Regions from separate parts of the Streptomyces sp. NPDC005791 genome, predicted to be linked through region 1. Evidence: predicted binding sites of a transcription regulator. Region 1 holds the regulator's gene; each other region holds the start of a gene.
The links. Region 1 encodes HrcA, which represses chaperone genes, less so after heat shock. Its sites were predicted from a motif close to TTNGCACTCNGNNNNNCNGAGTGCNAA; they were not measured.

Region 1 (10,431 bases):
CATTGATCAGCAGGATGCCGCCGTTGTCCTGGGTGGCCGTCGGCAGGAAGACCACCGGCGGGACCGTGCGCTTGCCGCGCCGCCAGTCCAGGGCGTGCGGCCGGTAGTTGTGCAGCAGGTCCTCCAGCAGCGCCTGGACCCGCAGCTCCAGATGGAACTGGCGCGCGTGTTCGTCGCCCGCCCCCGCGTCGGCCACCCGCTCCGCGACGGCGGCCGCCCGAGCCCGGATCACCCGCCACGAGCCGCTGGGGGAGAACCACGACCAGCCGTCGGACGGATACGCGGTGCTCGACGCGGCCAGGGAGGACGTGGTCGCGAGCCACCTGCTGGCCCGGCGCAGCCACAGCAGCGGCGGCGCCGCCGTGGTCACCAGTCGTACGACCGCGAGGCCGAGCAGGGCCGCGGCGGCGACCAGGGCGGTCACCACCCAGCCGATCTCGCCCAGCAGCACGCTGAGCACGGCGATGAAGACGGCCCCGACGAAGGTCTCCGGACGGATCGAGGCGCGTAGCGAATCCCACCAGTTGTTGCCCCCCGGCCGGCTTGCCCGCCAGCGCAGGCTGCCCAGCTGTTCCAGGATCCGTTCGTCGCGTTCACGGGGGGACCCCCGTTCCGGCTGGGTCACGACCGTGGCCGTGGCCTGCTCGATGGCGGCCAGCAGCCGGGAGCGGGGAAACGTGAAGGGCTTGTACTGCGAGGTCCCCCGGGTCTCCCAGGCCCGCTCGGTGAGGGTGCGGACCATGGAGAGCGCCGCTTCGTACGGGGTGGCGCCGTAACCGTCGAGCAGCTTCACCGGGACCCGGCGCAGTTGGTTCGCCCGGTGTACCTGGTGGACGATGCGCTCGACCCTGAGGTCGATCTCCGGACCGGCGGCGGCGTCCTCCGCCTGAGCCACGACCAATGGCATCACGGGACGGTTGACCCGGTACTGGTCGATCAGCTCCTGCATGAGGTGGAAGACAGCGGACGCCGCCTCGTTGTCCGCACTGTCCCGCCACACTTCACGCGTCATCCGCCCGTCCCCTCCCCTGCGCCGGCCGTGCCGTCACCCCCTCAATAACGGATGGGGCGTGTGCTGCGCAGGTGTTCGGGGGGATCGGTACCGGATCCTCGTCAACGGCCGCGGGACTTCAGGAAGGAAGGGTGACGAAGTCGATCAGTTCTTCCACTCGGCCCAGCAGTTGAGGCTCGAGATCCTTGTACGAGCCGACCCTGGAGAGAATGTGCTGCCAGGCCGCACCGGTGTTCTCCGGCCAGCCCAGCGCACGGCACACACCCGTCTTCCAGTCCTGGCCGCGCGGCACCACCGGCCACCCCGCGATGCCCACGGACGAGGGCTTCACGGCCTCCCAGACGTCGATGTACGGATGCCCCACCACCAGCACGTGCGCGTCGGTGACCTGGGCGGCGATCCGGGACTCCTTGGACCCGGGCACCAGATGGTCGACCAGGACACCGAGCCGGGCGTCCGGACCGGGTGCGAACTCCCGCACGATCGCCGGCAGGTCGTCGACACCCTCCAGGTACTCCACCACCACACCCTCGATGCGCAGGTCGTCGCCCCACACCCGCTCGACGAGCTCGGCGTCGTGCCGTCCCTCCACGTAGATCCGGCCCGCCCGCGCCACCCGTGCCCGCGCCCCGGGTACCGCAACCGAACCGGAGGCCGTACGGGAGGGGCGGGCGGGGCCGCCCGCCGACGGGCGCACGAGGGTGACCACCTCGCCCTCCAGCAGGAAGCCGCGCGGCTCCATGGGGAAGACCCGGTGTCGGCCGAAGCGGTCCTCCAGCGTCACCGTCGGCCCCTGGGCCGTCTTCTCGCACCGGATCACCGCCCCGCAGAAGCCGGTGACGGCCTCCTCGACGACCAGATCGGGCTCGGCGGGGACCTCGGGGGCGGGGGTGGACTTCTTCCACGGCGGAGTCAGATCGGGCTGGTAGCTGCGCATGGCACGACGATAATCGGCCGTCCTTTCACGACACGCCGAAGCGGGCGGCCAGTTGATCGCGCTGGGCCCGTACGAACGCCGCGTCCACCACCGCGCCGTGGCCCGGTACGTACAGCGCGTCCTCGCCGCCCAGTTCGAGCAGCCGGTCCAGCGCGGCCGGCCAGTGCGAGCCGACCGCGTCGCGGCCCGCCTGCGGTTCGCCGGACTCCTCGACCAGATCGCCGCAGAGCACCACGACGGGGGAGCCCGGCACCAGCACCGCGAGGTCGTGGCCGCTGTGACCGGGGCCCACATTGGCCAGCAGCACCTGGAGCCCGCCGCCGAGATCGAGCGTCCACTCACCGCTGACCTGGTGCCGCGGGGCGACCAGGGCGTCCGTGGCCGCTGTGGCGTCCGCCTCACTCATCCCGTGCCGCAGCGCGTCCGCGCGCAGCTCCTCGGCGCCCTGCCGGAGCAGGTCCGCCGTGCCGACCGCCCCGTAGACCTCCGCCCCGGAGAAGGCGGCGGTGCCCAGTACGTGGTCGAAATGCGGATGGCTCAGTGCGATATGCGTCACCCTGCGGCCCAGCATCACCTCCGCCTGGGTCCGCAGCTCGACGCCCTCCCGGAGCGTCGAACCGGTGTCATAGAGCAGCACGCCGTCCGCCCCCGCCACCAGCGCGGCGGTCGCATCCCAGACGGGAAGGCGCCGCCGTCCCGTACCGTTGCCCAGCCGCTCCCAGCCGAACTCTTCCCAAGAGACGTCCATACGGCGACGCTATCGGCAACGACCTGCGCGGTCCCGTGAGGACGTGGCCGGTCGCCCTTGCCCCGGGCCCACCCCGCCCCCGTACACTGACCAGGGGATTGCTGGCACTCGAACGCACAGAGTGCCAGGCAGACACCGAAGAACGACAGCTGGAGGTGTGCGCGGTGCTCAGCGAACGCAGACTCGAAGTGCTGCGCGCCATCGTCCAGGACTACGTCGGCACCGAGGAGCCCGTCGGTTCCAAGGCGCTCACGGAGCGGCACAGCCTCGGGGTCTCCCCGGCGACTGTCCGCAACGACATGGCGGTGCTGGAGGACGAGGGCTTCATCGCCCAGCCGCACACGAGTGCGGGACGTATTCCGACGGACAAGGGCTACCGTCTCTTCGTCGACAAGCTCGCGGGCGTCAAGCCCCTCTCGTCGCCGGAGCGCCGGGCCATTCAGAATTTCCTCGACGGCGCGGTCGACCTCGACGACGTCGTCGGCCGCACGGTCCGGCTGCTCGCGCAGCTGACCAGGCAGGTCGCCGTCGTGCAGTACCCCTCGCTGACCCGGTCGACGGTCCGGCACGTGGAGCTGCTGTCGCTGGCTCCGGCCCGGCTGATGCTCGTACTGATCACGGACACGGGCCGGGTCGAACAGCGTATGATCGACTGTCCTGCACCGTTCGGTGACACGTCACTGGCCGATCTGCGGGCCCGGCTCAACAGCCGGGTCGTGGGACGACGCTTCGCGGACGTCCCCCGGCTGGTGCAGGAACTGCCGGAGTCCTTCGAGAGCGAGGACCGGGGAACCGTATCGACGGTGCTCTCCGTTCTTCTCGAGACTCTGGTCGAAGAGACGGAGGAGCGGCTGATCATCGGCGGCACCTCCAACCTCACCCGCTTCGGGCACGACTTCCCTGTGATGATCCGGCCGGTGCTGGAGGCATTGGAGGAGCAGGTCGTGCTGCTGAAGCTGCTCGGTGAGGCGACGGACTCAGGCATGACCGTACGGATCGGGCACGAGAACGCCCACGAGGGCCTCAACTCCACGTCCGTCGTCGCGGTCGGCTACGGTTCGGGCGACGAGGCAGTCGCCAAACTCGGCGTGGTCGGACCGACCCGCATGGACTACCCCGGAACGATGGGAGCGGTACGCGCAGTGGCACGTTACGTCGGACAGATCCTGGCGGATTCGTAAGTGGCCACGGACTACTACGCCGTACTCGGCGTGCGCCGCGACGCATCTCAGGACGAGATCAAGAAGGCATTCCGTCGGCTCGCACGCGAGCTGCACCCGGATGTCAACCCGGATCCGAAGACCCAGGAGCGGTTCAAGGAGATCAACGCCGCTTACGAGGTGTTGTCGGACCCGCAGAAGAAGCAGGTCTACGACCTCGGTGGCGACCCGCTGTCCGCCTCGGGCGGCGGCGGTGGCGCGGGAGGGTTCGGAGCCGGCGGCTTCGGCAACTTCAGCGACATCATGGACGCGTTCTTCGGTAACGCCGCGCAGCGCGGGCCCCGTTCGCGGACCCGGCGCGGCCAGGACGCGATGATCCGGCTGGAGATCGACCTCAACGAGGCGGCCTTCGGCACGACCAAGGACATCCAGGTCGACACGGCGGTCGTCTGTACGACCTGCAGTGGCGAGGGTGCCGCACCCGGCACCTCCGCGCAGACCTGTGACATGTGCCGCGGCCGTGGGGAGGTCTCCCAGGTCACCAGGTCCTTCCTCGGCCAGGTCATGACCTCGCGGCCCTGCCCGCAGTGCCAGGGCTTCGGCACGGTCGTCCCGACGCCGTGTCCCGAGTGCGCCGGTGACGGCCGCATCCGCTCGCGGCGCACCCTGACCGTGAAGATCCCCGCCGGTGTCGACAACGGCACCCGGATCCAGCTCGCGGGCGAGGGCGAGGTCGGCCCCGGCGGCGGCCCCGCCGGTGACCTGTACGTCGAGATCCACGAACTCTCCCACGCCGTGTTCCAGCGGCGCGGTGACGATCTGCACTGCACGGTCACCATCCCCATGACGGCCGCGGCGCTCGGTACCCAGGTGCCGCTCGAGACGCTCGACGGCCTCGAGGAGATCGACATCAGGCCGGGAACGCAGTCCGGGCAGTCGGTCCCGCTGCACGGGCGCGGCATCACGCACCTGCGCGGCGGCGGGCGCGGTGACCTGATCGTGCACGTCGAGGTCATGACCCCGACGAAGATGGACCCCGAGCAGGAGCGCCTCCTGCGGGAGCTGGCCCAGCTGCGTGGCGAGGAGCGGCCCACCGGGCAGTTCCAGCCCGGACAACAGGGATTGTTCTCCCGTCTGAAGGACGCCTTCAACGGCCGCTGAGCCTTGTCACCGCACCGCCCGCCGGTCCTGTACCGGCGGGCGGTGCGGTGCGTGCGGCGGCCGGACCGCCGAGCGGAAGGGCTGATTCGGCACGATCCGCCGGACGTGGCACGATGCGGTCATGTCCTTGGCGCTGACCGATCTCTGCCGGTACCCGATCGTGCAGGCCCCGATGGCGGGTGGCGTTTCCCGCCCGGAGCTGGCCGCGGCCGTCGCCGAAGCCGGGGGGATCGGGTTCCTCGCGGCCGGCTACAAGACCGCGGACGGGATGTACAACGAGGTCAAGCAGCTGCGGAGGATGACCGGCCGGCCCTTCGGCGTCAACCTCTTCATGCCGCAGCCGCTGGTCGCCGACCCCTCTGCCGTCGAGGTCTACCGCCACCAGCTCGCCGGCGAGGCCGCCTGGTACGAGACCCCGCTCGGCGACCCGGACTCCTGTGGCGACGACGGCTACGAGGCCAAGGTCGCGATCCTGCTGGAGGACCCCGTACCCGTGGTCTCCTTCACCTTCGGGTGCCCCACCCGCGAAGTCCTCGCGGCGTTCGCCGCCGCCGGGACGTACACCGTCGTCACGGTGACCTCGGCCCAGGAGGCGCGGAACGCCCAGTGGGCGGGCGCCGACGCCCTCTGCGTCCAGGGCACCGAGGCCGGCGGCCACCAGTCCACGCACCGCGACGACCCGCAGGCCGGTCTCGACGGCACCGGCCTGCTCGCCCTGATCACCGAGGTCCGCGCATCGGTGCGCATTCCGGTGATCGCGGCCGGCGGGCTGATGCGCGGCTCCCAGATCACCGCCGTCCTCGCCGCCGGGGCCGACGCGGCACAGCTCGGCACGGCATTTCTGGCCTGCCCCGAGTCCGGAGCGCACCCGCTGCACAAGCAGGCGCTGACCAACCCGCTGTTCGTGACCACGACCCTGACCCGGGCGTTCTCCGGACGCCCGGCGCGAGGGCTGGTCAACCGGTTCGTGCGGGAGCACGGCCCGTACGCCCCCGCCGCTTACCCGCAGGTGCACCAGCTGACCAGCGGGCTGCGCAGGGCCGCCGCCAAGGCCGAGGACGCCCAGGGCATGGCCCTGTGGGCGGGCCAGGGGCACCGGCTGGCACGCGAGCTGCCCGCCGGGGAGCTCGTGGGCCTGCTCGCCGCCGAAACGGAAGCCGCGCGTGCGGCAGTGAGTGTGAGGAGTGCCCAGTGACGGCACCGGTCTTCGTCGTCGAGCAGCTGCCCGGTGGGCCGGAGTACGTCCTGGACGGCCCCGAGGGGCGGCACGCCGTCTCCGTGAAGCGCCTGAACCCGGGGGAGGACGTCGTCCTGACCGACGGGCGCGGCCGCTGGGCGGAAGGCGTCGTGCGGGCGGCCGAGGGTAAGGACCGGCTCGTCGTCGGCGCACTGGAGCCGGTCCACGAGGAGCCCGCGCCCACTCCCTCGATCACCGTCGTCCAGGCGCTGCCCAAGGGCGACCGCGGTGAGCTCGCCGTGGAGACGATGACCGAGACGGGCGTCGACGCGATCGTGCCCTGGCAGGCCGCGCGCTGCATCACGCAGTGGAAAGGGGACCGCGGCCTCAAGTCCCTGGCCAAGTGGCGCAGCACCGCGCGTGAGGCGGGGAAACAGTCGCGCCGGGTCCGGTTCCCCGACGTGGCTGAGGCCATGACGACCAGGCAGGTCGCCGCCCTCCTGGCCGGGGCGGACTTCGCGGGCGTCCTGCACGAGGACCGGGACAGCGGCAGCGAGCCGCTCGCCACCGCCGAACTCCCGGACCGGGGCACGATCGTGCTGGTCGTGGGCCCGGAGGGCGGGGTGTCCCCCCAGGAGCTGGCCGCCTTCGCCGAGGCGGGAGCGCCCGCCTACCGGCTCGGCCCCAGTGTGCTGCGCACCTCGACCGCCGGGACGGCCGCGGCGGCCCTGCTGATGGGACGCACCGGCCGCTGGAGCTGAGGAGCCACACGCCCAGGGCCTCCGGTCCGGACCGTGCGGGCCCACCGATCCGATCCGGTCCGAACCGGACGATAGACCGTGGCCTCGCCGGATAGCATGCCGGTGTACCGATCACGCTCACCGAACGACCGAGGAGGCCCGGGCCATGGCGGGAGAACCGCAGACCGACTGCCTGTTCTGCAAGATCGTCACGGGCGACATCCCGGCGACGATCGTCCGCGAGAGCGACACGACCGTCGCCTTCCGTGACATAAACCCCCAGGCCCCGACCCACGTCCTGGTCATCCCCAAGGCGCACTACCCGGACGCCGCCTCCCTCGCCGCAGCCGAACCGCAGACCGCCGCCGCGGTGCTGCGCGAGGCCGGCCTGGTCGCCGCCGACGAGAAGATCACCGAGAGCGGCTACCGCATCGTCCTCAACACCGGCGCCGGCGCCGGCCAGACCGTCTTCCACGCGCACGCCCACGTCCTGGGCGGCCGCGGGATGCAGTGGCCTCCCGGCTGACGTCGTGTCCGTACGAGAACTCGTGGTCCTCGGCACCGCCAGCCAGGTGCCGACCCGCCACCGCAACCACAACGGCTATCTGCTGCGCTGGGACGGTGAGGGCATCCTCTTCGACCCGGGCGAGGGAACCCAGCGCCAGATGCTGCGGGCGGGGGTCGCCGCCCACGACATCAACCGGATCTGTGTCACGCACTTCCACGGCGACCACTCCCTCGGCCTGGCCGGAGTGATCCAGCGGATCAACCTCGACCAGGTCCCGCACCCCGTCACCGCCCACTTCCCGGCGAGCGGACAGCGCTTCTTCGACCGGCTGCGGTACGCGACCGCCTACCGCGAGTCGGTCCAGCTGACCGAGGCCCCGGTCGCCGCCGACGGCGCCCTCGCCGCCACCGACGCGTACACCCTCGACAGCCACCGGCTCTCGCATCCCGTCGAGTCCTACGGTTACCGGCTCACCGAGCCCGACCGGCTGCGCATGCTGCCCTCGAAGCTCGCCGAGCACGGCATCGGCGGGCCCGACGTCGGGCGGATCCAACGGGAGGGGGGCCTGCGCGGCGTCCCGCTGCACGAGGTCTCCGAGACCCGCCGTGGACAGCGCTTCGCCTTCGTCATGGACACCAGGCTCTGCGACGGCGCGTTCGCCCTCGCCGAGGGATGCGACATGCTGGTCATCGAGTCGACGTTCCTCGACGAGGACGGCCGGCTCGCCGCCGACCACGGCCACCTCACCGCCGGACAGGCGGCCCGGGTGGCGAAGGAGTCGGGCGTACGGCACCTCGTGCTGACGCACTTCTCCCAGCGCTACACCGACCCCGACGCCTTCGAGCGCCAGGCCAGGGCAGCCGGCTTCGACGGCGAACTGACCATCGCCCAGGACCTGATCAGGGTCCCGGTCCCCACCCGCCACACGTAACGAGAACCCCGTGCACCTCCCCAAAGCCGAACTCCACCTCCACATCGAAGGGACCCTCGAACCCGAGCTGGCCTTCGCACTCGCCGCGCGCAACGGCGTGGACCTGCCCTACGCGGACACCGCAGAGCTGCGCACCGCCTACCTCTTCGACGACCTGCAGAGCTTCCTCGACCTCTACTACGCCCTCATGGCGGTGCTGCGCACCGAGGAGGACTTCGCCGAGCTGGCCGACGCCTACCTCGCCCGCGCCGCCGCCCAGGGCGTCCGGCACGCGGAGATCTTCTTCGACCCGCAGGCCCACACCGACCGTGGCGTCCCGATCGGCACCGTGATCGAGGGGCTGGGCAGGGCGCTGGACCGCAGCGTGGAGACGCACGGCATCTCCACGCAGCTGATCATGTGCTTCCTGCGTGACAAGTCCGCCGAGTCGGCGCTGGAGACCCTGGAAGCCGCGAAGCCGTACCTGCACCGCGTCAGCGCCGTCGGGCTCGACTCCGCGGAGGTCGGCCACCCGCCCGCGAAGTTCCGCGAGGTGTACGCGGCGGCGACGGCCCTCGGTCTGCGCAAGGTCGCCCACGCCGGCGAGGAGGGCCCGCCGGAATACATCCGGGAGGCCCTGGACGTCCTCGGCGTCGAACGGATCGACCACGGCCTGCGCTGCATGGAGGACCCGGAGCTGGTGGACCGGCTGGTCTCCGAGCGGATCCCGCTGACGCTCTGCCCGCTCTCCAACGTACGGCTGCGCGCCGTCGACGTCCTGGAGCAGCACCCGCTGCGGTCCATGATGGACGCCGGACTGCTCTGCACGGTGAACTCCGACGACCCCGCCTACTTCGGCGGATACGTCGGAGACACCTTCCAGGCCGTGCACGAGGCGCTCGGCCTGGACCGCGAGCAGCTGCGCACCCTGGCCCGTAACTCCTTCGAGGCGGCCTTCCTCGACCATGACGAGGAGCGCAGGGCGCGCTACCTCTCCGAGGTCGAGACCTACGTGTTCGACTGACCGGAACCCGCGTCCGGCCCCGCCGTCCGGAGCGCGCTGCGCACCAGCCGCCTGCGCCGCAGCGCGGGCACCCTGATCTCCGTGACCTCCTGTTCGGGCGCGCCCAGCTTGGGCACCGCGCCGGACAGGCTGTTGGTCGTGGCGGCGAGGAGCGCGGCCGGGGCGCCGCCCCTGCGCCGGACGGAACCGGGCACCAGCGGCCGCCCGCCGGTGTGCAGTGCCACGGCGGTCACAGGGGCCGCGACCAGGAGCGTCGCCGCTCCCAGGATCAGCCCCATCACCGCGTAGCCCGCCTGCTCGGAGAGCACACTGCCGAGCAGGGGGCCGCAGGCGGTCCCGACGGAGGACGCCGAACCGGCCAGGACCGCCCAGCGTCCGCGTACGTCCAGTGAGGCCGCCAGGCCGATCAGATACGACAGGACCACCGGGTAGAAGGTGTTCCACACGATCTCACCGGTCGCGAAGGACCCCAGGTCCTCGGCCGAGGAGCTGAGCACGATGCTCCCCGCGATGATCATCGTCCCGAGGCCGATAGGCACCGCCCGCCCGAGCCGGGCCCCGAGCATGCCCGCGCCCATGACGCCGAGCAGTCCAGCGCCCAGTGCGGCGGCGAACACGGCGCCGATGGTCACCTCGGAGAGGCCCACCTGGACGGCGCCGATGCGGCTGCTCACACCCCACAGGGCGTTCTGTGCCATGGACCAGACGAGCATCCCGCCCGCCAGCACCAGACCGGACCGGCGGTGCGGCAGCGGTCCCTGCGCCGACGAGGTCCCGCCGACGGGCGAGGAGCCGCCCAGCCGAGAGGTGGCGGGCCAGACGAGAAGGGCGACCAGGGCGATGGACGCGAACGGCAGCCGATGGCCGCCGCCCAGGTGGGGGACCGTCAGATAGAGGGCTCCCGCCGTCGCCGAGACGCTGAGCAGCCCGAGCGACGAGGTCCGGTGCGGATCGCGCTGCGCCGCGATGCCGGACGCCGCGACGGCGGTCGCCGTCCCGGAGCCCAGGCCGCCGACCACGACCCCGGCGACCACCAGCGGCATCGAGGTGGTCA
Region 2 (10,431 bases), on a different contig from region 1:
CGCGATGCAGTCCCGCGCCGGCAACCGGGCCGCGACCGCGGCGGTACAGCGCGCCCGGGACCCCGCGAGAGGGGGAACGGCGGAGAACGGCGGCGCGTCCGCCGGAGCGAGGAAGAACTATCGCGACCGGATCGCCGGGCTCCTCGACAGGTTCAAGAAGAATCTCGAGCCCATCGACACGTTCATCAAGGGTGTCCAGACCCCCACCAACGCGGCCTTCACCCAGCAGGCCACCGTCGCGGCCAACGAGGGCCTCAAGCACTCCGCCGCCGCCTCGGGGACCTCCGCGGCGTCGGGGAACCTCCTCACGGAGACCGCCGGCGCGGTGGTCAGCGGCATGGACGCGTACAAGAACATGAAGGACGCCAAGAAGCACGAGACCGGGGCCGGCCACCACACGGCGAAGAAGAAGGCCAAGACCAAGGGGACCGACGCGGTCATCGGGGCCGCCGGTTCGGGAAGCTACAGCGCCGCCATCGCCAAGGAGGTGACCAAGATCCAGAAGGCGGCGGACGCCGCGGTGGCGTCCGAGGCGAGCGGTATCGCCAGCGCTTCCATCGGCGCGATCAAGGGCATGCGGTCCGCCTTCCGCGTCGGGGGGGCGGCCCGCAAGTACAAGCAGGTCAAGGGGCTGGGAGATCCCCACCTCGTCCACGCGGGGTCACTGGCCCGGCTGAACGAGGCGCGGGAGCAGGCCAACTGGGCCGCGGCCGAGGCGTACGTCGCGCTGGACGGCTACTGGAAGCACGAGGGCGAGGGACGGCTGGAGTGCGTGTCCGAGGCCGTCGACGCCGCCTGGGAGGCGATGGGGGAGGCCCGTGACGCCGCCGAGAGCCTCCAGCGCGCCGAGCAGGACGTGGAGAAGCTGAGCACGGTGCAGGGGTACGCGAAGAAGAAGCAACTCACCAAGATGGGCAAGGAGACATTCAGCGGCGGGGGCGAGTCCACCAAGGCCGCGGCCGGCATCGTGACGGCGGTCGCGGCGGGAACGGCCGGGCTGGCGAGCAACCCGGTCGGATGGGGCCTGGCCGGGGCCGGGGCGGGCCTCGTCCTCGGCGTCACCATGTACAAGGCACTGCGCGCCGCCACGAAGCGCTACGAGGAGGTCCGCCACCCCGAGCGCTGGGCGCCGGAGGGCGAGACCCCGGCGGAGGCCTCCCGCAAGGAGTCGTTGCAGCATGCCCTGAAGTTCTGGAAGAAGGTGTCGAAGGGCGAACGCCAGGCCATGGCACGCGAGATCTACGCCCTGGCCGCGGGCCCCGACATCTCCGGGAGCGGCGCCACCACGGCCGAGATGCGGGAGTCCGCCAGGGCCCTGCTCATCGCTCTCAAATCCGGCCCCGCCCAGCACCAACTGGATCCGGAAGCATGGGCTGAGACCCTCGACGACCCGGCGAAGACCTCCGGTTGGATCCAGGAGATAGCGGAGCAGCTGGCCTCGGGGTGACCGTCGCGGAACAGGTCCGTCGCGTGCGCGGCGCGGATCCCACCGTCCGCCCGGTCACCGATACGCTCGGACCATGGGTAACCCGGCACATCCCCTCCCGACCCCGTCCACCCAGGCCGGCCGCGAAGGCCTCGCCGCACTCCTGGCCCGTCCGGCCCGTACGGTCGTCGCGCTGGACTTCGACGGCACGCTCGCCGACATCGTCCCGGACCCGGAACGGTCCCGCGCCCACCCCGCCGTCCTCCCGGCCCTCTCCGCGCTCGCGCCCCAGGTCGCCGCCGTCGCCGTGATCACCGGCCGCCCGGCCGGCACCGCCGTGCGGTACGGCGGTTTCGCCGGGGCGCCGGGCCTGGACCACCTCGTCGTCCTCGGGCACTACGGCGCCGAACGCTGGGACGCCGTCACCGCCACCGTGCACGCCCCCGCTCCCGACCCCGGCGTGGAGGCCGTCCGGGCGGAGCTCCCCGCAGTGCTGGAGGAGGCGGGCACCGGCACGGACAGCGGCATCTGGGTCGAGGAGAAGGGCGGCCGCGCGGTCGCCGTGCACACCCGCCGTGCGGCCGACCCGCAGGCCGCCTTCGAGGTCCTGCGCGCCCCGCTCGCCGCCCTCGCCGTCCGCCACGGCCTGATCGTCGAACCGGGCCGCCTGGTCCTGGAGCTGCGCCCGCCGGGCATGGACAAGGGCGTGGCGCTGGAGGAGTACGTGCAGGAGGCCGGCGCCGAGGTGGTGCTGTACGCCGGTGACGACCTCGGCGACCTCGCCGCGTACGCCGCGGTGGAGAAGCTCCGCACCCAGGGCGTCGCGGGCCTGCTGGTGTGCAGCGGCACCGAGGTCCCCGAACTCGCCGATCGCGCCGACCTGTTGCTGCCGGGCCCCTCGGCGGTGGCGGAGCTGCTGGGGGACCTGGCCCGGCGGCTCACCCAGCCCTAGGGCGTGTTTCGAAAGTCCCGCCTGCCTGTCGGGCGGACGGCGCTACTTTCGAAACACGCCCTAACCCCGCAGCGCGTCCAGCTGGTCCAGGAACCACTGCTGCGGGGGCAGCGCCGTCGCGGCGGTGGCCAGGCGCTTCGAGCGGGCGCCCCGCTCGTCGCGGTCCATCGTGAGCGCCTCGTGCAGCGCCGTCGCCGTGGCCGACACGTCGTACGGGTTGACCACGATCGCGTCCTCGCCCAGCTCCTCGTACGCCCCGGCCTCCCGGGACAGCACGAGCGCGCAGCCGTGGTCCGAGACGACGGGGACCTCCTTGGCGACGAGGTTCATGCCGTCGCGGATCGGGTTGACCAGGGCCACGTCGGCCAGCCGGTACGCCGCCAGGGAGCGGGCGAAGTCGTCGTCGACCTGGAGTAGGACAGGGGTCCAGCCCTCCGTGCCGAAGTCCGCGTTGATCGTGTCGGCGACCCGCTGGACCTCCGCCGTGTAGTCGCGGTAGACCGCGAGGTCCTGCCGCGAGGGGTAGGCGAAGGCGATGTGCACCACGCGTTCCCGCCACTCGGGGCGCTCTTCCAGCAGCGCCCGGTAGGCGTGCAGCCCGCGGACGATGTTCTTGGAGAGCTCCGTGCGGTCCACCCGTACGATCGTGCGCCGGTCCGCGCCCACCTGCTCCCGCAGGACCTCCATGCGCTCGTCCACGTCCGTCTCGCGGGAGCGGCGGCGCAGGAAGTCCGCGTCGGCGCCCAGTCCGTGCACCCCGATGCGGGTGTGGCCGGTGCCGCCGAGGATCTCCGTGCAGCAGCCGATGAAGGCGTCCGCCCAGCGGCGGGTCAGGAAGGCGGCGCGGTCGGCACCCAGGATGCCCTTGAGCAGCTGCTCGCCGATGTCGTCGGGCAGCAGCCGGAAGTAGTCGACGGGCGCCCAGGGGGTGTGCGAGAAGTGCCCGATCCGCAGGTCGGGGCGCAGCTCGCGCAGTATGCCGGGGACCAGTGAGAGGTGGTAGTCCTGCACCAGGACGGCGGCGCCCTCGCCCGCCTCCTCGGCCAGCGCCTGGGCGAAGGCCCGGTTGTACGCCTCGTAGGACGCCCACTGCCGGCGGAACTCCGCGTCGAAGACGGGCTCCAGCGGCGTCTGGTAGATCATGTGGTGGACGAACCAGAGCACCGAGTTGGCGATGCCGTTGTACGCGTCGGCGTGGACCCCGGCGTCGATGTCGAGCATCCGGACGCCGGGCTCGGACACCCCGCGCCGGACCGCCTCGCGGTCACCGTCGCTCAGGGCGGCGCACACCCACAGCTTGTCGTCGACGGCGCTGAGGCCGGAGACGAGTCCGCCCCCGCCCCGCTTCGAGTCGAGCGTGCCGTCCTCCCGCAGCGCGTACGACACGGGGCCGCGGTTGGACGCGACGAGGACCTGGGCGGAGTGCTCGGAGACCATGTACCCGAACCTAGCCCGTAACGGAAGCCTCCAAACGTGAGGTGACCGTGGAGGCGGCCCGAAGAACCGTTACGCCGCACTCCGCGACGCGTACTCGGGTATGTCCCCCATGGGCGGCCTTTCCTCCGTGTCCACCGCATGGGTGTGCGGGAGGAAACCGTCGGGGCCCCGCTCGAACTGGATGATCTCGGGCCGTACGAGCGGTCCCCGGGACAGCCTCAGCTGCGCCGTGCGGTAGATCGCGGCGGCCATCCGGCCGAGGGCCTGACCGTCCTGGTGGCGGTGTTTGCGTACCCCGACGTCGACCTGCGCCAGCGCGTCCAGGCCGACCGTGTGCAGCGCGTCGACGAGGAGTCCCAGCTCCACTCCGTAACCGACCGGGAAGGGGAGCCGCTCCAGCAGGGAGCGCCGCACCGCGTATTCGCCGCCCAGCGGCTGGACGAAACCTGCCAGGCGGGGCCAGTGCAGATTCAGCAGGGGGCGCGCCACCAGCTCGGTCACCCGGCCGCCCTGGCCTGCGACTTCGCCCAGCGGGCGGTCGTACATGGCCTTGACGAGGTGCACCGAGGGGTCGGTCAGCAACGGGCCGACGATCCCGGAGACGACCTCTGCGGAGAAGTCCCTGAGGTCCGCGTCGACGAAGCAGACGATCTCCCCGCTGGTCACCAGGAGTGATCGCCACAGGACCTCGCCCTTGCCGGGCAGGGCGGGTATCCGCGGCAGGATCGCGTCCCGGTGCACGACCCGGGCGCCGGCCCGCCGCGCCTCCTCGGCGGTGGCGTCGGTGGATCCGGAATCGATCACCACCAGCTCGTCGACGAGCTGGACCTTCTCCATCAGCTCGCGCCGGATCTCCGCGACGATCGTGCCGACCGTCGCCTCCTCGTTCAGAGCGGGCAGCACGACGCTCACGCGCGAGCGGTGCGGATCCTTCGCCCGCGCGGCCGTGAGCCGGTCGAGCGGGCGGTCGGCGGCGGACCAGGAACGCCTGGTCAGCCAGCATTCCACCTCTTCCAGCACGGTCGATACTCCCTGTATGTGATCCATCTCGCGGTTCGGACGACTATCTCAACCGTCCAGTGCTTCGGTTACAGTCTTGAACAACGCGGACGACCCTCGCATCTCGGGGTCGGTCCGCGAAAAAACGCCCGGACCCATGGTCCGGTGCCATAGCGCTCATCCAGAGGGACTGAGGGAACGGCCCGTTGAAGTCCCGGCAACCCTCCTGCCGACCGCGAGGTCACGGTGGGGAAGGTGCCAATTCCGTCTTGCGGCGAAATACGTCGCAAGGAAGATGAGGAGAAAGGGCCTCCGCCATCATGGCCGTGCAGACAGTTGCAGCGAACACCAATTCTTCCGCCGTGGACCTCGGTCCCGCCGCAGCACTTTCCTGCCGCGAATGCGGCGAGCGTTTCGACCTCGGCCCCATTTTCGCCTGCGCGTCCTGTTTCGGGCCGCTCGAAGTGGCGTACGACCTGCCGAGCGGCTCCCCCGAAGAGCTGAAGAAGCGCATCGCCGAGGGTCCGAACAACATCTGGCGCTATGCGCCGCTGCTGCCCGTCCCCTCCGATGTCGCGGACAAGCCCAACATCAACCCCGGCTTCACGAAGCTGGTCAAGGCCGACAACCTCGCCCGCGAGCTGGGCGTGACCGGCGGTCTGTACGTCAAGGACGACTCCGGCAACCCGACGCACTCCTTCAAGGACCGTGTCGTCGCCATCGCCGTCGAGGCCGCACGCGCCTTCGGATTCACCACCCTCTCCTGCTCCTCCACCGGCAACCTCGCCGGCGCGGTGGGCGCCGCCGCGGCCCGCGCCGGCTTCCGCTCCTGTGTGTTCATCCCGCACGACCTGGAGCAGGGCAAGGTCGTCATGGCCGCGGTGTACGGCGGCGAACTGGTCGGCATCGAGGGCAATTACGACGACGTCAACCGCTTCTGCTCGGAGCTCATCGGCGACCCGCTCGGCGAGGGCTGGGGCTTCGTCAACGTCAACCTGCGGCCGTACTACGGCGAGGGCTCCAAGACCCTGGCCTACGAGATCTGCGAGCAGCTCGGCTGGCAGCTGCCCGACCAGCTCGTGATCCCGATCGCGTCCGGCTCACAGCTCACGAAGATCGACAAGGGTCTGCAGGAGCTGATCAAGCTCGGCCTCGTCGAGGACAAGCCGTACAAGATCTTCGGCGCACAGGCCGAGGGCTGCTCCCCGGTCTCCACCGCCTTCAAGGCCGGCCACGACGTCGTGCGCCCGCAGAAGCCGAACACCATCGCCAAGTCCCTGGCGATCGGCAACCCGGCCGACGGCCCCTACGTCCTGGACATCGCCCGGCGCACCGGCGGAGCCGTCGAGGACGTCGACGACGAGCAGGTCGTCGATGCGATCAAGCTGCTGGCCCGCACCGAGGGCATCTTCGCCGAGACGGCGGGCGGGGTGACGGTCGGTGTGACGAAGAAGCTGATCGACGCGGGACTGCTCGACCCGACACTGACCACCGTCGTCCTGAACACCGGCGACGGGCTGAAGACGCTCGACGCGGTGGCCCCGACGACCGGTCTGTCCGCGACGATCCGGCCGAGCCTGGACGCGTTCCGCGACGCGGGCCTCGCAGCCGCCAACTGACCACCCGAGAGACCGAGGAAGGCACCCACATGAGCGTCAAGGTCCGTATCCCCACCATCCTCCGCACCTACACGGGCGGTCAGGCCGAGGTCCCGGCCGAGGGTGCGACCCTCTCCGAGGTCCTCGCGTCCCTGGAGCAGAACCACCCGGGCATCGGCGCCCGCGTCCTGGACGACCAGGGCAAGCTGCGCCGTTTCGTCAACGTGTACGTCAACGACGACGACGTGCGCTTCGAGGGCGGCCTGGACGCGGCGACCCCGGACGGCGCGGGCGTCTCGATCATCCCGGCCGTCGCCGGAGGCTGAGGAGCGGCCGGGCCGCCGGCCGCTCAGAGTGAACAGAACGGCCCCCTCCGCGAGAGAAGCGGAGGGGGCCATTCTGTATGGTTGAGCGGGGTACAGTTGGGGAAGTCCCCGCCGCTGCCCGCGCCGCCCGCGTATGAGAACGCGCCCGGCCGCGACAAGAAGTAGCCAAAGTGAGTGCACTCCTTGTGGCGTAAGTGGCCTTTGTCCGGCCCGACTTGCCCCGGAATCCTATGACTTGCCCTCATGCGTGCGCTCGCGCGTGCCCGGATTTCTCGTCCGATTGACCTGTTGCAGAGGGCAGTTGGGCAGATACATTCGGCCGCGGTCGACGCGTTCCGGCGTACGCCACCCTCTCCTGTCGGAGGGTGAGTTCTGACCCGGGCCCGCGAAGTGCGGGCTCGTGCAAGGGCCAGTAATAGGGGAGTTAGGCATGGCTCAGGGCACCGTCAAGTGGTTCAACGCGGAGAAGGGGTACGGCTTCATCGCGGTCGACGGTGGTGCGGATGTTTTCGTCCACTACAGCGCGATCCAGATGGACGGGTACCGCACCCTCGAAGAGGGTCAGCGAGTTGAATTCGAGATCTCGCAGGGCCAGAAGGGGCCGCAGGCGGACATGGTCAAGCTCGCCGTCGGCTGAGCTCGGCGCGGTCGGCCAACGACACTACTCACGCACGTGAGGCCCGTACCACCCATCAGGGGTACGGGCCTCACGTGCGTCCGTGCGCCCCTCCGGGGCGTCCACATCGCACGAGAACGCCTGCGCCCGCCCGTCCCCCGACCGCCGCTCCCACAGCGAGCCTCGCCGAAGGCGCTTGCACTCCAAGGGGTCGAGTGCTAATCATTGGCGTTAGCACTCTCCAGGTGAGAGTGACAGAAACTTGGACCGGGCCGGTGAGGCCCGCAGGCCCAGTGGGGCAAGGAACCACTGAGCACGTTGGCCGTCCGTCGCGGGCGCCTCCCGGTCCGGAGAAATCCACCCCTGTCCGGGAGGACCACTTCACATGGCCAAGATCATCGCGTTCGACGAGGAGGCACGGCGCGGTCTCGAGCGCGGGATGAACCAGCTCGCCGACGCCGTCAAGGTCACCCTCGGCCCCAAGGGCCGTAACGTCGTCCTCGAGAAGAAGTGGGGCGCGCCCACGATCACCAACGATGGTGTTTCCATCGCCAAGGAGATCGAGCTCGAGGACCCGTACGAGAAGATCGGTGCGGAGCTGGTCAAGGAGGTCGCCAAGAAGACGGACGACGTCGCCGGCGACGGCACGACCACCGCCACCGTTCTCGCTCAGGCTCTCGTCCGCGAGGGTCTGCGCAACGTCGCCGCGGGTGCCAACCCGATGGCTCTGAAGCGTGGCATCGAGAAGGCCGTCGAGGCCGTCTCCGCCGCTCTGCTGGAGCAGGCGAAGGACGTGGAGACCAAGGAGCAGATCGCTTCGACCGCCTCCATCTCCGCTGCTGACACCGAGATCGGCGCCAAGATCGCCGAGGCTATGGACAAGGTCGGCAAGGAAGGCGTCATCACCGTCGAGGAGTCCCAGACCTTCGGTCTGGAGCTCGAGCTCACCGAGGGTATGCGCTTCGACAAGGGCTACATCTCGGCGTACTTCGCCACCGACATGGAGCGCATGGAGTCGTCGTTCGACGACCCGTACATCCTGATCGTCAACTCCAAGATCAGCAACGTGAAGGACCTCCTTCCGCTGCTCGAGAAGGTCATGCAGTCGGGCAAGCCGCTGCTGATCATCGCGGAGGACGTCGAGGGCGAGGCCCTGTCGACGCTGGTCGTCAACAAGATCCGTGGCACCTTCAAGTCCGTCGCCGTCAAGGCTCCGGGCTTCGGTGACCGCCGCAAGGCCATGCTCGGCGACATCGCCATCCTCACCGGTGGCACCGTCATCTCCGAGGAGGTCGGTCTCAAGCTCGAGAACGCCGGCCTCGACCTGCTCGGCACCGCCCGCAAGGTCGTCATCACCAAGGACGAGACGACCATCGTCGACGGTGGCGGCGACAGCGACCAGGTGCAGGGTCGCGTCAAGCAGATCCGTGCCGAGATCGAGAACTCCGACTCGGACTACGACCGCGAGAAGCTCCAGGAGCGCCTCGCGAAGCTGGCCGGCGGCGTGGCCGTCATCAAGGCCGGCGCCGCCACCGAGGTGGAGCTCAAGGAGCGCAAGCACCGCATCGAGGACGCGGTGCGCAACGCCAAGGCCGCCGTCGAGGAGGGCATCGTCGCCGGTGGTGGCGTGGCTCTGCTCCAGGCCTCGGCCGTCTTCGAGAAGCTCGACCTGACCGGTGACGAGGCCACGGGCGCCAACGCCGTGAAGCTCGCGCTGGAGGCCCCGCTCAAGCAGATCGCCGTCAACGGTGGTCTCGAGGGTGGCGTCATCGTCGAGAAGGTGCGCAACCTGCCGATCGGTCACGGCCTCAACGCCGCGACCGGCGAGTACGTCGACATGATCGCCGAGGGCATCATCGACCCGGCGAAGGTCACGCGCTCCGCCCTGCAGAACGCCGCGTCCATCGCCGCGCTCTTCCTCACCACCGAGGCCGTCATCGCCGACAAGCCGGAGAAGGCCTCCGCGGCCGCTCCGGGCGGCATGCCGGGCGGTGACATGGACTTCTGATCCTCGGATCAGCAGCTCCACGCAGCACCCGCTGCACCCGTAGTACCAGTACGACGCCGGCCCCCGGGATTCGTCCCGGGGGCCGGCGTCGTACGCGTCTGTGCTACCGGTTGCCGTGCGGCCGGTTCAGGTGCGGTCCCCGCTCGACGGGCCGAAGAACTCGATCTCGGCGATGGCCACCTGCTTGTCCAAGGACGCGCCGTGGGCCGACTCGACGGTGAAGCGCACCTTGACGGCGTCGCCGACGCGGAAGGAGCGCCGCTGGCCGCCCGTGCCCTGATCCAGGGTGAGCCGGCGGGTCGTGATCTTGCTGTCCTTCGTCGTGATCGTCGCCACGAGGTGGTGCGGAAGGGCCGACGTCCCGAGCTGGTCCGGGCGGGTGGACACGCCGGGAGTGATGATCACGTCCAGCAGGCGGGTGGGCTGGTTGAAGTCGACCTCGATCCACTCCCCCGCGCCGGACTGCACCACCCCGGGGCCCCACCAGGTGTTGTTCAGCTTGTCGAAGGCGAGCTCCGGCTTGTGGCCGGTCCAGGAGCGGGACGCCTTGTACGCGGTGGGGGAGACCATGGCGCGCTTGGCGAAGTGGTCCCGGGCGGCCTGGATGCCGTCGGGGAGATACGTCACGCCGAGGACGGCCAGGGTGACGACGACGGCGACGGTGATCCAGGTGCCGATGCGGTCGAAGGCACGGCGGAGGCGGGGCCGGTCGCCGGCCCACGGGTTCTCGTTCCGGCGGGAGCCTGTGAGGCGGCGCCACCAGGGGAGGGGAGCGGGTGCGCGTTCGCCGGTGTCGGCCAGCGGCATGGCGCAGCGGACACAGAAGTGGCGGTCGGGGCGGTTGGGCGTGGTGCACCAGGAGCAGGGCGGGCCGTTGCCGGTGTCCTGCTGGGGGCCGGGGACGCGTACCTGCGGCCGGTCGGTGTCGGGGCGGCCGGGCAGGACCGGAGCGACGGCCGGAGCCGGCGTGGTGTACGCGGCGTCGGGCTCGTCGACCGGGACGAGGAGGGACCGTGCGCGGTCGGCCGCGCTGCCCCCGTCGGGGGTGGGCAGCGGGACGGTGGGGTCC
Region 3 (10,431 bases), on a different contig from region 1:
CGACATCGCCCGGCGGCTCGTCGGACTGCCCGTCGTCGGCGCGGGCGCGCTGCTCTACCCCGAGGCATTCCCGGACGCCCGGGGGCCGGAGCACGTCTCCGCCGCCGCGCTCGCCGCCCTGGCCGCCGCACGACTGGCCGCCGGCGAGGCCCTGCTGCCGCCGCAGCCGCTCTATCTGCGCAGGCCCGACGCCCAGGTCCCGAAGAACTACAAGGTGGTCACCCCCAAGTGACCACCGCGACCGCTGTGCTCCGCGAGATGCGCTGGTGGGACATCGCGCCGGTGCTGGAGCTGGAACACGAGCTGTTCCCCGAGGACGCCTGGTCGGCCGGCATGTTCTGGTCCGAACTGGCCCGCGCCCGCGGGCCCCGGGCCACCCACCGCTACGTCGTCGCCGAGGACCCCGCGGACGGCCGGATCGTCGGCTACGGGGGCCTCGCCTCGGCGGGTGACCTCGCCGACGTCCAGACGATCGCGGTCAGCCGCGACCAGTGGGGCAGCGGCCTCGGCTCCGAACTCCTGACCGACCTGCTCCGGCACGCCACCGCCTTCGAGTGCGCGGCCGTGCTCCTGGAGGTCCGTGTCGACAACACCCGCGCGCAGAAGCTCTACGAACGCTTCGGTTTCGAACCCATCGGCTTCCGCCGGGGCTACTACCAGCCGGGCAACATCGACGCACTCGTCATGCGCCTGACCGTACAAGGAACAGAGACAGACTGATGGCTGACGAACCGCTCGTACTCGGTATCGAGACCTCCTGCGACGAGACCGGCGTCGGCATCGTGCGGGGGACGACGCTCCTCGCCGACGCCGTCGCGTCCAGTGTCGACACACACGCACGCTTCGGCGGTGTCGTCCCGGAGATCGCCTCCCGGGCCCACCTGGAGTCGATGGTCCCCACCATCGAGCGGGCCCTGAAGGACGCCGGGATCAGCGCCCGTGACCTCGACGGCATCGCGGTCACGGCCGGTCCCGGGCTCGCCGGGGCGCTGCTCGTCGGCGTATCGGCCGCCAAGGCGTACGCGTACGCCCTGAACAAGCCGCTGTACGGGGTGAACCACCTCGCCTCGCACATCTGCGTGGACCAGCTGGAGCACGGCCCGCTGCCCGAGCCGACGATGGCCCTGCTGGTGAGCGGTGGTCACTCCTCGCTGCTACTGGCCCCGGACATCACGAACGACGTACGGCCGCTGGGCGCGACCATCGACGACGCGGCGGGCGAGGCGTTCGACAAGATCGCCAGGGTGCTGGACCTCGGCTTCCCCGGCGGCCCGGTCATCGACCGGCTGGCGAAGGAGGGCGACCCGAAGGCGATCGCGTTCCCGCGCGGGCTGAGCGGCTCACGCGATCCCGCGTACGACTTCTCCTTCTCCGGCCTCAAGACGTCCGTGGCGCGCTGGATCGAGGCGAAGCGCGCGGCAGGGGAGGACGTTCCCGTACGGGACGTGGCGGCGTCCTTCCAGGAGGCCGTGGTGGACGTCCTCACCCGCAAGGCCGTCCGGGCCTGCAAGGACGAGGGCGTCGACCACCTGATGATCGGCGGCGGCGTCGCGGCCAACTCGCGGCTGCGGGCGCTCGCCGAGGAGCGGTGCGCGAAGGCGGGCATCCGGCTTCGGGTGCCGAGGCCGGGACTGTGCACGGACAACGGGGCCATGGTCGCCGCGCTCGGTGCGGAGATGGTGGCGCGCAACCGCCCGGTCTCCGATCTGGACCTCTCGGCGGACTCCTCGCTGCCGGTGACCGAGACCCATGTGCCGGGTGCTCATGCGCACGGCCACGACCATGTGCACGAGATCAGCAAGGACAACCTCTACTCATGACGGTCACCCTGATGTGGGAGGCCCGTGCCGCCGAAGGCCGGGGGACGGAACTGCTGGAGTGGGCCCGGTCCCGGACGGCCGAGCTGGCCCGGGAGCCACTGCGCAGCGAGCTGCTGCGCGCCCCGCAGGACCGGGTGCTGGTGCTGACCTGGTGGGAGGCGGAATTCGACGAGCTGCCGGAGCTGCCCGAGCTGCCGGAGCCGGAGGACGGGCTGATCAGCCGGCCGGTGCACCGGTGGCGCTTCGAATCCCTGGGTCCGGCGGACGGCTGAGCGGGGTCCGTGCCGCGCCGGTTGCGATGAGTTTCCGGCGCGCGGGAGGTCTACCTTTCACAGCGTCCTGAGACGCACCGGAACGTGTGAGGAGAGAGACCATGCAGAAGATCAGGCCCTGTCTCTGGTTCGACCACCAGGCCCAGGAGGCCGCCGAGTTCTACGTCTCGGTCTTCGGCGGTGATTCCCGCATCGTGGACACCACCCGCTGGACCGAGGGGTCGCCGAACGCGGGCTCGGTGCTGACCGTCGACTTCCGGCTCGAGGGCCAGGAGTACATCGCTCTCAACGGAGGCCCTGAGTTCACGTTCTCCGAGGCCGTCTCCCTCTCCGTCGACTGCGGGTCGCAGGAAGAGGTGGACCGGCTCTGGGGCGCCCTCACCGAGGGGGGCGAGGAGAGCGTGTGCGGGTGGCTCAAGGACAGGTACGGCATGTCCTGGCAGATCGTCCCGCGGGTGCTGCCCGAGCTGCTCGCCGGTCCCGACACCGCCCGGGCCGACCGGGTGATGAAGGCGATGATGGGCATGCGGAAGCTGGACGTCAGAGCCCTCCAGGAAGCCTGAGCGGGATTTGCGGCCGCGTGGCGCACGCCGTGCGCGGGCGGGGGAACGGGCGCACCCTGGAAGCAGGAATCCCGGGAGGTGACCGACATGATGGAGACCACCGTCGGATGGCACATCGAGCTGGAATTCGAGGAGGACACCCACCGGACCCGCGCGGCCGCGATGGTGCGGCTGAGTGACGGGACCGAGGTGCGGGCCCACGGGTACGCCAGCCGCCATCCCTCCGACGCGGAGCAGCCGAGGGTCGGCGAGGAGATCGCCGGCGCCCGGGCCCTCAACGAGCTGGCGATGAAGCTGCTCACCAAGGCGCACGACGAGATCGACGAGGCGTCCGGCCGGACGTCGTACCCGCTGACCTGATCCCACGGACCGTACGACCGCCGGAGGGCGGCGCACTCGGTAATGTCTGGGTCATGACCGGTCGTTCACCGCTCCCGCCGCCGCCTCCGCCCGTGGAGATACGTACGTGGCCCGACCGCGACGCCCTGTTGAGGGACCGGGCGCTGATCCTCGGTGAGCTGGTGCGGATGTTCATCGGCCCCGCGAGGCTCGGAGTGCTGTGGGTGTGGGGCGGGCTGGCCGCGCTCGGCTGGTCCCTGGTGGGATCGGCGTTCCTGATGTTCGAGGACGCCTACGACGCGCTCGGCGTCGTCCCGGGTGTCATCTGCCTCGCCGTCGGCGCCGCCGTGCTGATCCCGGCGGCCGTCCTCATGGTCGTCGGCGTCGCCAGGGACCTGCGGGTCCACCGCCTCCTCGTGGAGTGGGGCGGACTGGACCGCGACCCGTCGGGGGACGTGCCCCTGCGCCGACCGCGGGCGAGCCTGGCCTGGCTGCTGACGTCGTTCACGCTCTGCGCGGTGGGCCTGTTCGGCTGCGTGGCCGTCCCGGCGACCGCCCGGGCGGGCCAGGAGACGTACGGCATGGTGGCCTGGCTGATGGGGCTCGGCTTCCTCGCCTGGGTGACCGGGCTGACCGGCCTCGTCAAGGCGTTCGCCCACCGGCGCTGGGTGCTGCGGGTGCTCGTCGGGGCGCCGGCGGACCCGCTGATCACGGTGGAGGGCTGATCAGGTCCGCTGCACCGGCTGCCCGATCAGCATCGTCGGGGCCCCGGCCACCCGGGTCAGGAAGACGGTGGCGGCGTGCGGTCCCCGCAGCTTCATCTTCCGCCGCAGCTCCTCCGGTTCGACCGCCGATCCGCGCTTCTTGACGGTCAGCACACCGACCTGACGCTCCCTCAGCAGTGCCTTCAGCTTCTTCATGTTGAACGGCAGCTCATCGGTGATCTCGTACGACGCCGTGGCGTCCGACGCGTACGGCGCGTCGCTCGTGACGTACGCGATCGTCTCGTCGACCAGCCTGCCCTCGCAGCGCTCCACGACGCGGGCCACCAGATGCGCGCGGATCACGGCGCCGTCCGGCTCGTGGAGATACCGGCCGACGGGACCGACCGGCGGGGCGGGGAGCGGGCCGTCGGAGACGAGGGTGGTGCGGGACGGGAGCAGCGTGGCCCGGAAGGCGCCGGGGGTGAATCCTTCGCCGAACCAGAGCACGGCTTCCTTCACATCGCCGCCGTCCGAGATCCACTCGGCCTCGGCCCGCGGATCGATCGCCTCGTGGGGGACGCCGGGTGCGATCTTCAGGGCGGCCCGGGGGGCCTTCAGGGCGGCCTCGGTCGCCCAGGAGAGCGGCGGTGAGTAGGCCTCGGGGTCGAAGATCCTGCCCCGTCCGCCGCGTCGTGCCGGGTCGACGAAGACCGCGTCGTACGGCGCCGTGTCGATCTCCGTGACGTCGGCACACCGCACCTCGACGAGGTCCTGGAGGCCGAGCGCCTCGGCGTTGGCGCGGGCGACCCGGGCGGTGAGCGCATCACGGTCCACGGCCAGGACCGAGATGCCCGCCCGGGCCAGGGCGATGGCGTCGCCGCCGATGCCGCAGCACAGGTCGGCCACGCTGCGCACCCCGAGCTCCGCGAACCGCCCGGCGCGGTAGCCGGCGACGGAGGTGCGGGTCGCCTGTTCCACGCCGTCGGGGGTGAAGAACATGCGGTACGCGTCCGCCGCCCCGAACTTCGGGACCGCGCGCTGTCGCAGTCGCGCCTGGCCGAGCGCCGCCGACACGAGGGCGGCGGGGTGCATGCGGCGTAGCCGGGTCGCGGTCGCCAGCTCCCTGGCGGGGTCGTGGTCGCGCAACTCGTCCAGGAGGGCCGCGCCCTCCGGGGTGCGCAGGGCGGCGAAGGCGGTGAGCGGGTCGGCCTGATCGGCGGGGGGGAGGGCGTTCACGTGTCCATTGTGAGCCAGCCGGGGGACCTGGTGGGCCCGCCGGAGGTGTCGCGGGAGGCGGCCGGTGCCCCGATGGCAGGATGCGACGCCATGCAGCTAGTACGACAAAAGGAAAAATCCTCCGCGAAGCATCACGGAACGGTCTGCGCGATTCTGGTGGTCCTGCTGGCCGGAGCCGCCGCGTCCGGGTGTGCCGACGTGACGGACGACGATGCCGCCGTGCGGCAGGGGCCGGCCGCCGGGCAGCCGGGAGCGGTCGGCCACCCGGGAGCCGCCGCTCCTCCGGCGGGCCCCGCCGCCGCCGCGGCAGCGGCCGAGCGGCTGAAGCGGGAGCAGGCGGCCCGTGTCGCCGCGGCGAGGAAGTGGGGCCTGGAGAAGGTCCCGCTCACCGCTCCCGCGCCACCCTCCGTGAGGCCCCGCATCACGACCCGCGAGGGGTTCGAGGTGGACGGCGGGGAGTCGTTGCCGCCGGTCTTCACCACCGTGCCCACCGAGGAACGCATCGTCTTCCTGACGATGGACGACGGGGCGGAGAAGGATCCCGAACTGCTGCGGATGATGACGGAGCTGAAGATCCCGTACAGCGCGTTCCTCAGCGACTACGTGGTGAGCGACGACTACGGCTACTTCAAGGACATGCAGGCCAGGGGCGTCACCCTCCACAACCACACGCTCAACCACCGCTATCTCCCGGGGCTTTCGGCCGCCGAGCAGCGGCGGGAGATCTGTGGCGAGCAGGACAGGATCGAGAAGCACTTCGGGAAGCGGCCCACCCTCTTCAGGCCGCCGTACGGCAACTACAACGGTGACACCCTGCGCGTCGCCAAGTCCTGCGGCATCACGGCGGTGCCCCTGTGGGCCGCCGAGGCGTTCCCCGACCACATGGAGTGGCGGGAGTGGGACCAGGACCTGCACCCCGGTGACATCATCCTCACCCACTTCCGGGGGCGGGGGGACTGGGGGGGATCCATGGCCGACATGATCCGCCGCGTGATGAAGACGGTCACGGACAAGGGCTACGCCGTGGCCAGGCTGGAGGACTACGTCTGAGCGATCCGGGCGACGGCGGGGCCGGCGCGCGCGTGCCCTCCGTCGCCCGGAACACCGCGGCGGTCTCCCTCGTTGTCCGGGCGTGCGCAGGCTCCGCGACGCCACGCGAGGGTGGTGAATTGGCACTCCGCTTGACCGAGTGCTAATCGCGGCCATAGTCTCAGTGCTGGCACTCCCCCAGGGAGAGTGCCAGCACAACTGCGCGACAGGGCAGGTCCGGCACCCGCGACGACGGATCGGTCCGGTCGCCATCCCACAGACTGTTAAACCCCGTGAGATCTCCGAAGGGGGAGACCGGATCGTGTCGACCACCAGCTCCAAGGTTGCGATCAAGCCGCTCGAGGACCGCATTGTGGTCCAGCCGCTCGACGCCGAGCAGACCACGGCTTCCGGCCTGGTCATTCCGGACACCGCCAAGGAGAAGCCCCAGGAGGGCGTCGTCCTGGCCGTGGGCCCGGGCCGCTTCGAGAACGGCGAGCGCCTTCCGCTCGACGTCAAGACCGGCGATGTCGTTCTGTACAGCAAGTACGGCGGCACCGAGGTGAAGTACAACGGCGAGGAGTACCTCGTCCTCTCGGCGCGCGACGTTCTCGCGATCGTCGAGAAGTAATTCACCCACGTTTGCTTCTGTTCTGCGCCCCTGGCCCCCTGCGAAATAACTAGCCGGGTGGCGAGGGGCGCAGTTCGTTTGAGAGGACAGCTCAGCCCATGGCGAAGATTCTGAAGTTCGACGAGGACGCCCGTCGCGCCCTTGAGCGCGGCGTCAACAAGCTTGCCGACACGGTGAAGGTGACGATCGGTCCGAAGGGCCGCAACGTCGTCATCGACAAGAAGTTCGGCGCTCCCACCATCACCAACGACGGTGTCACCATCGCGCGCGAGGTCGAGCTCGACGACCCGTACGAGAACCTCGGTGCCCAGCTGGTGAAGGAGGTGGCGACCAAGACCAACGACGTGGCGGGTGACGGCACCACCACCGCCACCGTGCTCGCCCAGGCCCTCGTCCGCGAAGGTCTGCGCAACGTAGCCGCGGGCGCGTCCCCGGCCGCCCTGAAGAAGGGCATCGACGCCGCCGTGAAGGCCGTGTCCGAGGAGCTCCTCGCGACCGCGCGCCCGATCGACGACAAGGCCGACATCGCCGCCGTGGCCGCGCTCTCCGCGCAGGACCCGCAGGTCGGCGAGCTCATCGCGGACGCGATGGACAAGGTCGGCAAGGACGGTGTCATCACCGTCGAGGAGTCCAACACCTTCGGTCTGGACCTCGAGTTCACCGAGGGCATGGCCTTCGACAAGGGCTACCTGTCCCCGTACATGGTGACCGACCAGGAGCGTATGGAGGCCGTCCTCGACGACCCGTACATCCTGATCCACCAGGGCAAGATCGGCTCCATCCAGGAGCTGCTCCCGCTGCTGGAGAAGGTCATCCAGGCCGGTGCCTCCAAGCCCCTCCTGATCATCGCCGAGGACGTCGAGGGCGAGGCGCTCTCCACCCTCGTCGTCAACAAGATCCGTGGCACGTTCAACGCCGTCGCGGTGAAGGCCCCGGGCTTCGGCGACCGCCGTAAGGCCATGCTCGGCGACATCGCCACCCTCACCGGTGCGACCGTCATCGCCGAGGAGGTCGGCCTCAAGCTCGACCAGGCCGGTCTCGACGTGCTGGGCACCGCCCGCCGCGTCACCGTCTCCAAGGACGACACGACCATCGTCGACGGCGGCGGCGACTCCGCCGACGTCAAGGGCCGGGTCAACCAGATCAAGGCCGAGATCGAGTCCACGGACTCCGACTGGGACCGTGAGAAGCTCCAGGAGCGCCTCGCGAAGCTGGCCGGCGGCGTGTGCGTGATCCGTGTCGGTGCCGCCACCGAGGTGGAGCTCAAGGAGAAGAAGCACCGTCTGGAGGACGCCATCTCCGCGACCCGCGCCGCGGTCGAGGAGGGCATCGTCTCCGGTGGTGGCTCCGCCATCGTCCACGCCGTCAAGGTCCTCGAGGGCAACCTCGGCAAGACCGGCGACGAGGCCACGGGTGTCGCGGTCGTGCGCCGCGCCGCCGTCGAGCCGCTCCGCTGGATCGCGGAGAACGCGGGCCTCGAGGGCTACGTCATCACCTCGAAGGTCTCCGAGCTCGAGAAGGGTCAGGGCTTCAACGCCGCGACCGGCGAGTACGGCGACCTGGTGAAGGCCGGCGTCATCGACCCGGTCAAGGTCACCCGCTCCGCCCTGGAGAACGCCGCTTCCATCGCGTCGCTGCTCCTCACGACCGAGACCCTGGTCGTCGAGAAGCCGGCCGAGGAAGAGGCCGACGCCGGTCACGGCGGCCACGGCCACAGCCACTAGTACGGCTCCGTACGCCATCGAGGCCCGGTACCCCCGTCGCGGGGGCACCGGGCCTCGGTGTCTTCAGCCGGGCTCCGCTTCCGGGCGTCTACCGCGGGCCGTACGTCCGGCCCGCGCGGGAGGTGACTCCGCCGAGCAGGCTGCGGGGCGTCAGCTTCACCAGGCCCATCAGGGCCTTGTAGCGCGGGTCCGGGATGGACACCGACCTGCCCCGGGCCAGGTCCGCCAGGGCCGCGGCCACCAGCTTGTCCGCGTCGAGCCACATCCAGTCCGGGATGTTGCCCGTCCCCATCCCGGCCCGCTCGTGGAACTCGGTCCGTACGAAGCCCGGGCACAGCGCCATCAGCCGCACCCCCGATCCCGCGAGGTCCTTCGCCGCGCCCTGGGTGAACTGGACGACCCAGGCCTTCGACGCCCCGTACGTCCCCCGCGGCAGGAAGGCCGCGACGGAGGCCACATTGACCACCCCTCCGCGACCGCGTTCCCGCATCGAGCCCGCCGCGGCCGAGGTCAGCCGCAGCACCGCCTCGCAATGGACCTTCAGCATGGTCAGCTCATCGGCCATCGGGACATCCAGGTAGCGCCCCTTGTTGCCGAAACCGGCGTTGTTGACCAGCAGGTCGACAGGACTGACACGGTCCGTCAGCCGTGCGGCGACCGCCTCGATCCCGGCGTCCGTGGACAGGTCGGCCGTCAGCACCTCGGCCTCTATGCCATGTCCGTCATGGAGTTGCGTGGCCTGGGCCCGCAGCCGCTCCGTGTCCCGGGCCACCAGCACCAGATTGTGCCCGTCACCCGCGAGCCGCCGCGCGAAGGCGGCCCCGATCCCCGCCGTCGCGCCCGTAATCAGTGCAGTCGTCATATGCGGCACGTTAGTGCCCCGTGCGGACGGCGGCCGACCCGCCTTCCTCCCTGACCGGTCCGTCGCTCTCCGCCCGGTCAGGAAACGGCCGAAGAGCCCTGCTTCGCCACGTACGCCCGGGCTGCGCGCAGGGTCTCCGTGTGCAGCGCGTCACCGGCGTCGAGCAGGCGGGGCAGCAGCTCCCGCTCCGTCGTCGTCGCCCGGAACTCCAGGGCCGCGGTGATGTCGTGGTCGGGCACGTGTACCACCTCGACCGGGTCGCCGGAACGGATCGCCCCCGGTTCGATCACCCGGAGATACGCGCCGGTGGCCCCCTCGCGGGTGAACCGCTTCACCCAGCCCCGCTCGCCCAGGTGGCCCGCGAACGTACGGCACGGAATGCGGCCCGACGTCACTTCCAGGACCAGCTCGTCGCCGATCCGCCAGCGCTCCCCGATCCGCGCGTGGCTCACGGTGACACCCAGGGTCGTCAGGTTCTCGCCGAAGGCGCCGTTGGGCAGAGGGCGGCCGAGCCGCTTCTCCCAGGCGTCGAGCTCCTCGCGGGCGTAGGCGTACACCGCCTGGTCCGAGCCGCCGTGATGGCGCAGGTCGCACACCGCGTCACCGGAGAGACCGCTGCCGCCGCTGCCCTTGGGGCCGGGGTCGGTCACGCGCACGGGGCCGTCGGCCGGCTGCTTGCCGATTCCGGTGAGGCGGTCGGCCGCGTCGGAGTGCGCGGAGGGCGTCGGACGGCCGAGGTTCACAGTGAGCACCTTCATGACACGACAGGCTAGCCGCGGGATCCTCAAAGTCGCTCATGAATATTCGACTGACGATGCAAGAGTCGCTTATGGTCGAAGGGTGATCGAAGCCCGTCATCTCCGAGTCCTGCGCGCCGTGGCCACCACCGGGTCGTTCTCCGCCGCCGCGCGGGAGCTGGGCTGCACCCAGCCGGCCGTCAGTCAGCAGATGAAGGCGCTGGAGGGCTCCGCGGGTACGCCGCTGCTCATACGCACGGGGCGCGAGATGCGCCTCACCCAGGCGGGAGAGGCACTGGTGCGCCATGCGTCCGGCATCCTCGCGGGGCTGACCGCCGCCGAGGAGGAGGTCGCCGCGATCGCCGGACTGCGGGCCGGCCGTGTCCGGCTCGTTTCGTTCCCGAGCGGGAGCTCCACCCTGGTGCCCGGTGCCCTCGCCGCCCTGCGTGCCGCGCACCCCGGCACCCAGGTCTCCCTCGTCGAGGCCGAGCCGCCGCGGTCGGTGGAGATGCTG

Region 2: a site for HrcA is predicted at 7,550-7,576, ahead of groL (chaperonin GroEL). Genes of this name have one in related genera too.
Region 3: a site for HrcA is predicted at 6,104-6,130, ahead of groES (co-chaperone GroES). Genes of this name have one in related genera too.

Annotation. Positions count from the first base shown of each region.
Region 1 is NZ_JBIAIP010000011.1:202,208-212,638, forward strand. It holds gene ACFYSH_RS22550 (hypothetical protein) at 1-1,012, opposite strand, end outside; gene ACFYSH_RS22555 (DUF3097 domain-containing protein) at 1,131-1,949, opposite strand; gene ACFYSH_RS22560 (MBL fold metallo-hydrolase) at 1,975-2,697, opposite strand; gene hrcA (heat-inducible transcriptional repressor HrcA) at 2,862-3,878, shown strand; gene dnaJ (molecular chaperone DnaJ) at 3,879-5,018, shown strand; gene ACFYSH_RS22575 (nitronate monooxygenase) at 5,140-6,213, shown strand; gene ACFYSH_RS22580 (16S rRNA (uracil(1498)-N(3))-methyltransferase) at 6,210-6,956, shown strand; gene ACFYSH_RS22585 (histidine triad nucleotide-binding protein) at 7,102-7,461, shown strand; gene ACFYSH_RS22590 (ribonuclease Z) at 7,466-8,374, shown strand; gene ACFYSH_RS22595 (adenosine deaminase) at 8,385-9,377, shown strand; gene ACFYSH_RS22600 (MFS transporter) at 9,362-10,431, opposite strand, start outside.
Region 2 is NZ_JBIAIP010000001.1:133,203-143,633, forward strand. It holds gene ACFYSH_RS00730 (hypothetical protein) at 1-1,447, shown strand, start outside; gene otsB (trehalose-phosphatase) at 1,521-2,378, shown strand; gene ACFYSH_RS00740 (trehalose-6-phosphate synthase) at 2,439-3,815, opposite strand; gene ACFYSH_RS00745 (glucosyl-3-phosphoglycerate synthase) at 3,885-4,835, opposite strand; SAM riboswitch class I at 4,989-5,116, shown strand; gene thrC (threonine synthase) at 5,135-6,433, shown strand; gene ACFYSH_RS00755 (MoaD/ThiS family protein) at 6,463-6,738, shown strand; gene ACFYSH_RS00760 (cold-shock protein) at 7,169-7,375, shown strand; gene groL (chaperonin GroEL) at 7,740-9,362, shown strand; gene ACFYSH_RS00770 (NADase-type glycan-binding domain-containing protein) at 9,489-10,431, opposite strand, start outside.
Region 3 is NZ_JBIAIP010000001.1:485,181-495,611, forward strand. It holds gene tsaB (tRNA (adenosine(37)-N6)-threonylcarbamoyltransferase complex dimerization subunit type 1 TsaB) at 1-232, shown strand, start outside; gene rimI (ribosomal protein S18-alanine N-acetyltransferase) at 229-720, shown strand; gene tsaD (tRNA (adenosine(37)-N6)-threonylcarbamoyltransferase complex transferase subunit TsaD) at 720-1,820, shown strand; gene ACFYSH_RS02480 (hypothetical protein) at 1,817-2,092, shown strand; gene ACFYSH_RS02485 (VOC family protein) at 2,194-2,655, shown strand; gene ACFYSH_RS02490 (DUF1876 domain-containing protein) at 2,743-3,015, shown strand; gene ACFYSH_RS02495 (hypothetical protein) at 3,069-3,719, shown strand; gene ACFYSH_RS02500 (methyltransferase domain-containing protein) at 3,720-4,934, opposite strand; gene ACFYSH_RS02505 (polysaccharide deacetylase family protein) at 5,025-5,984, shown strand; gene groES (co-chaperone GroES) at 6,286-6,594, shown strand; gene groL (chaperonin GroEL) at 6,693-8,318, shown strand; gene ACFYSH_RS02520 (SDR family oxidoreductase) at 8,407-9,180, opposite strand; gene ACFYSH_RS02525 (MOSC domain-containing protein) at 9,258-9,938, opposite strand; gene ACFYSH_RS02530 (LysR family transcriptional regulator) at 10,021-10,431, shown strand, end outside.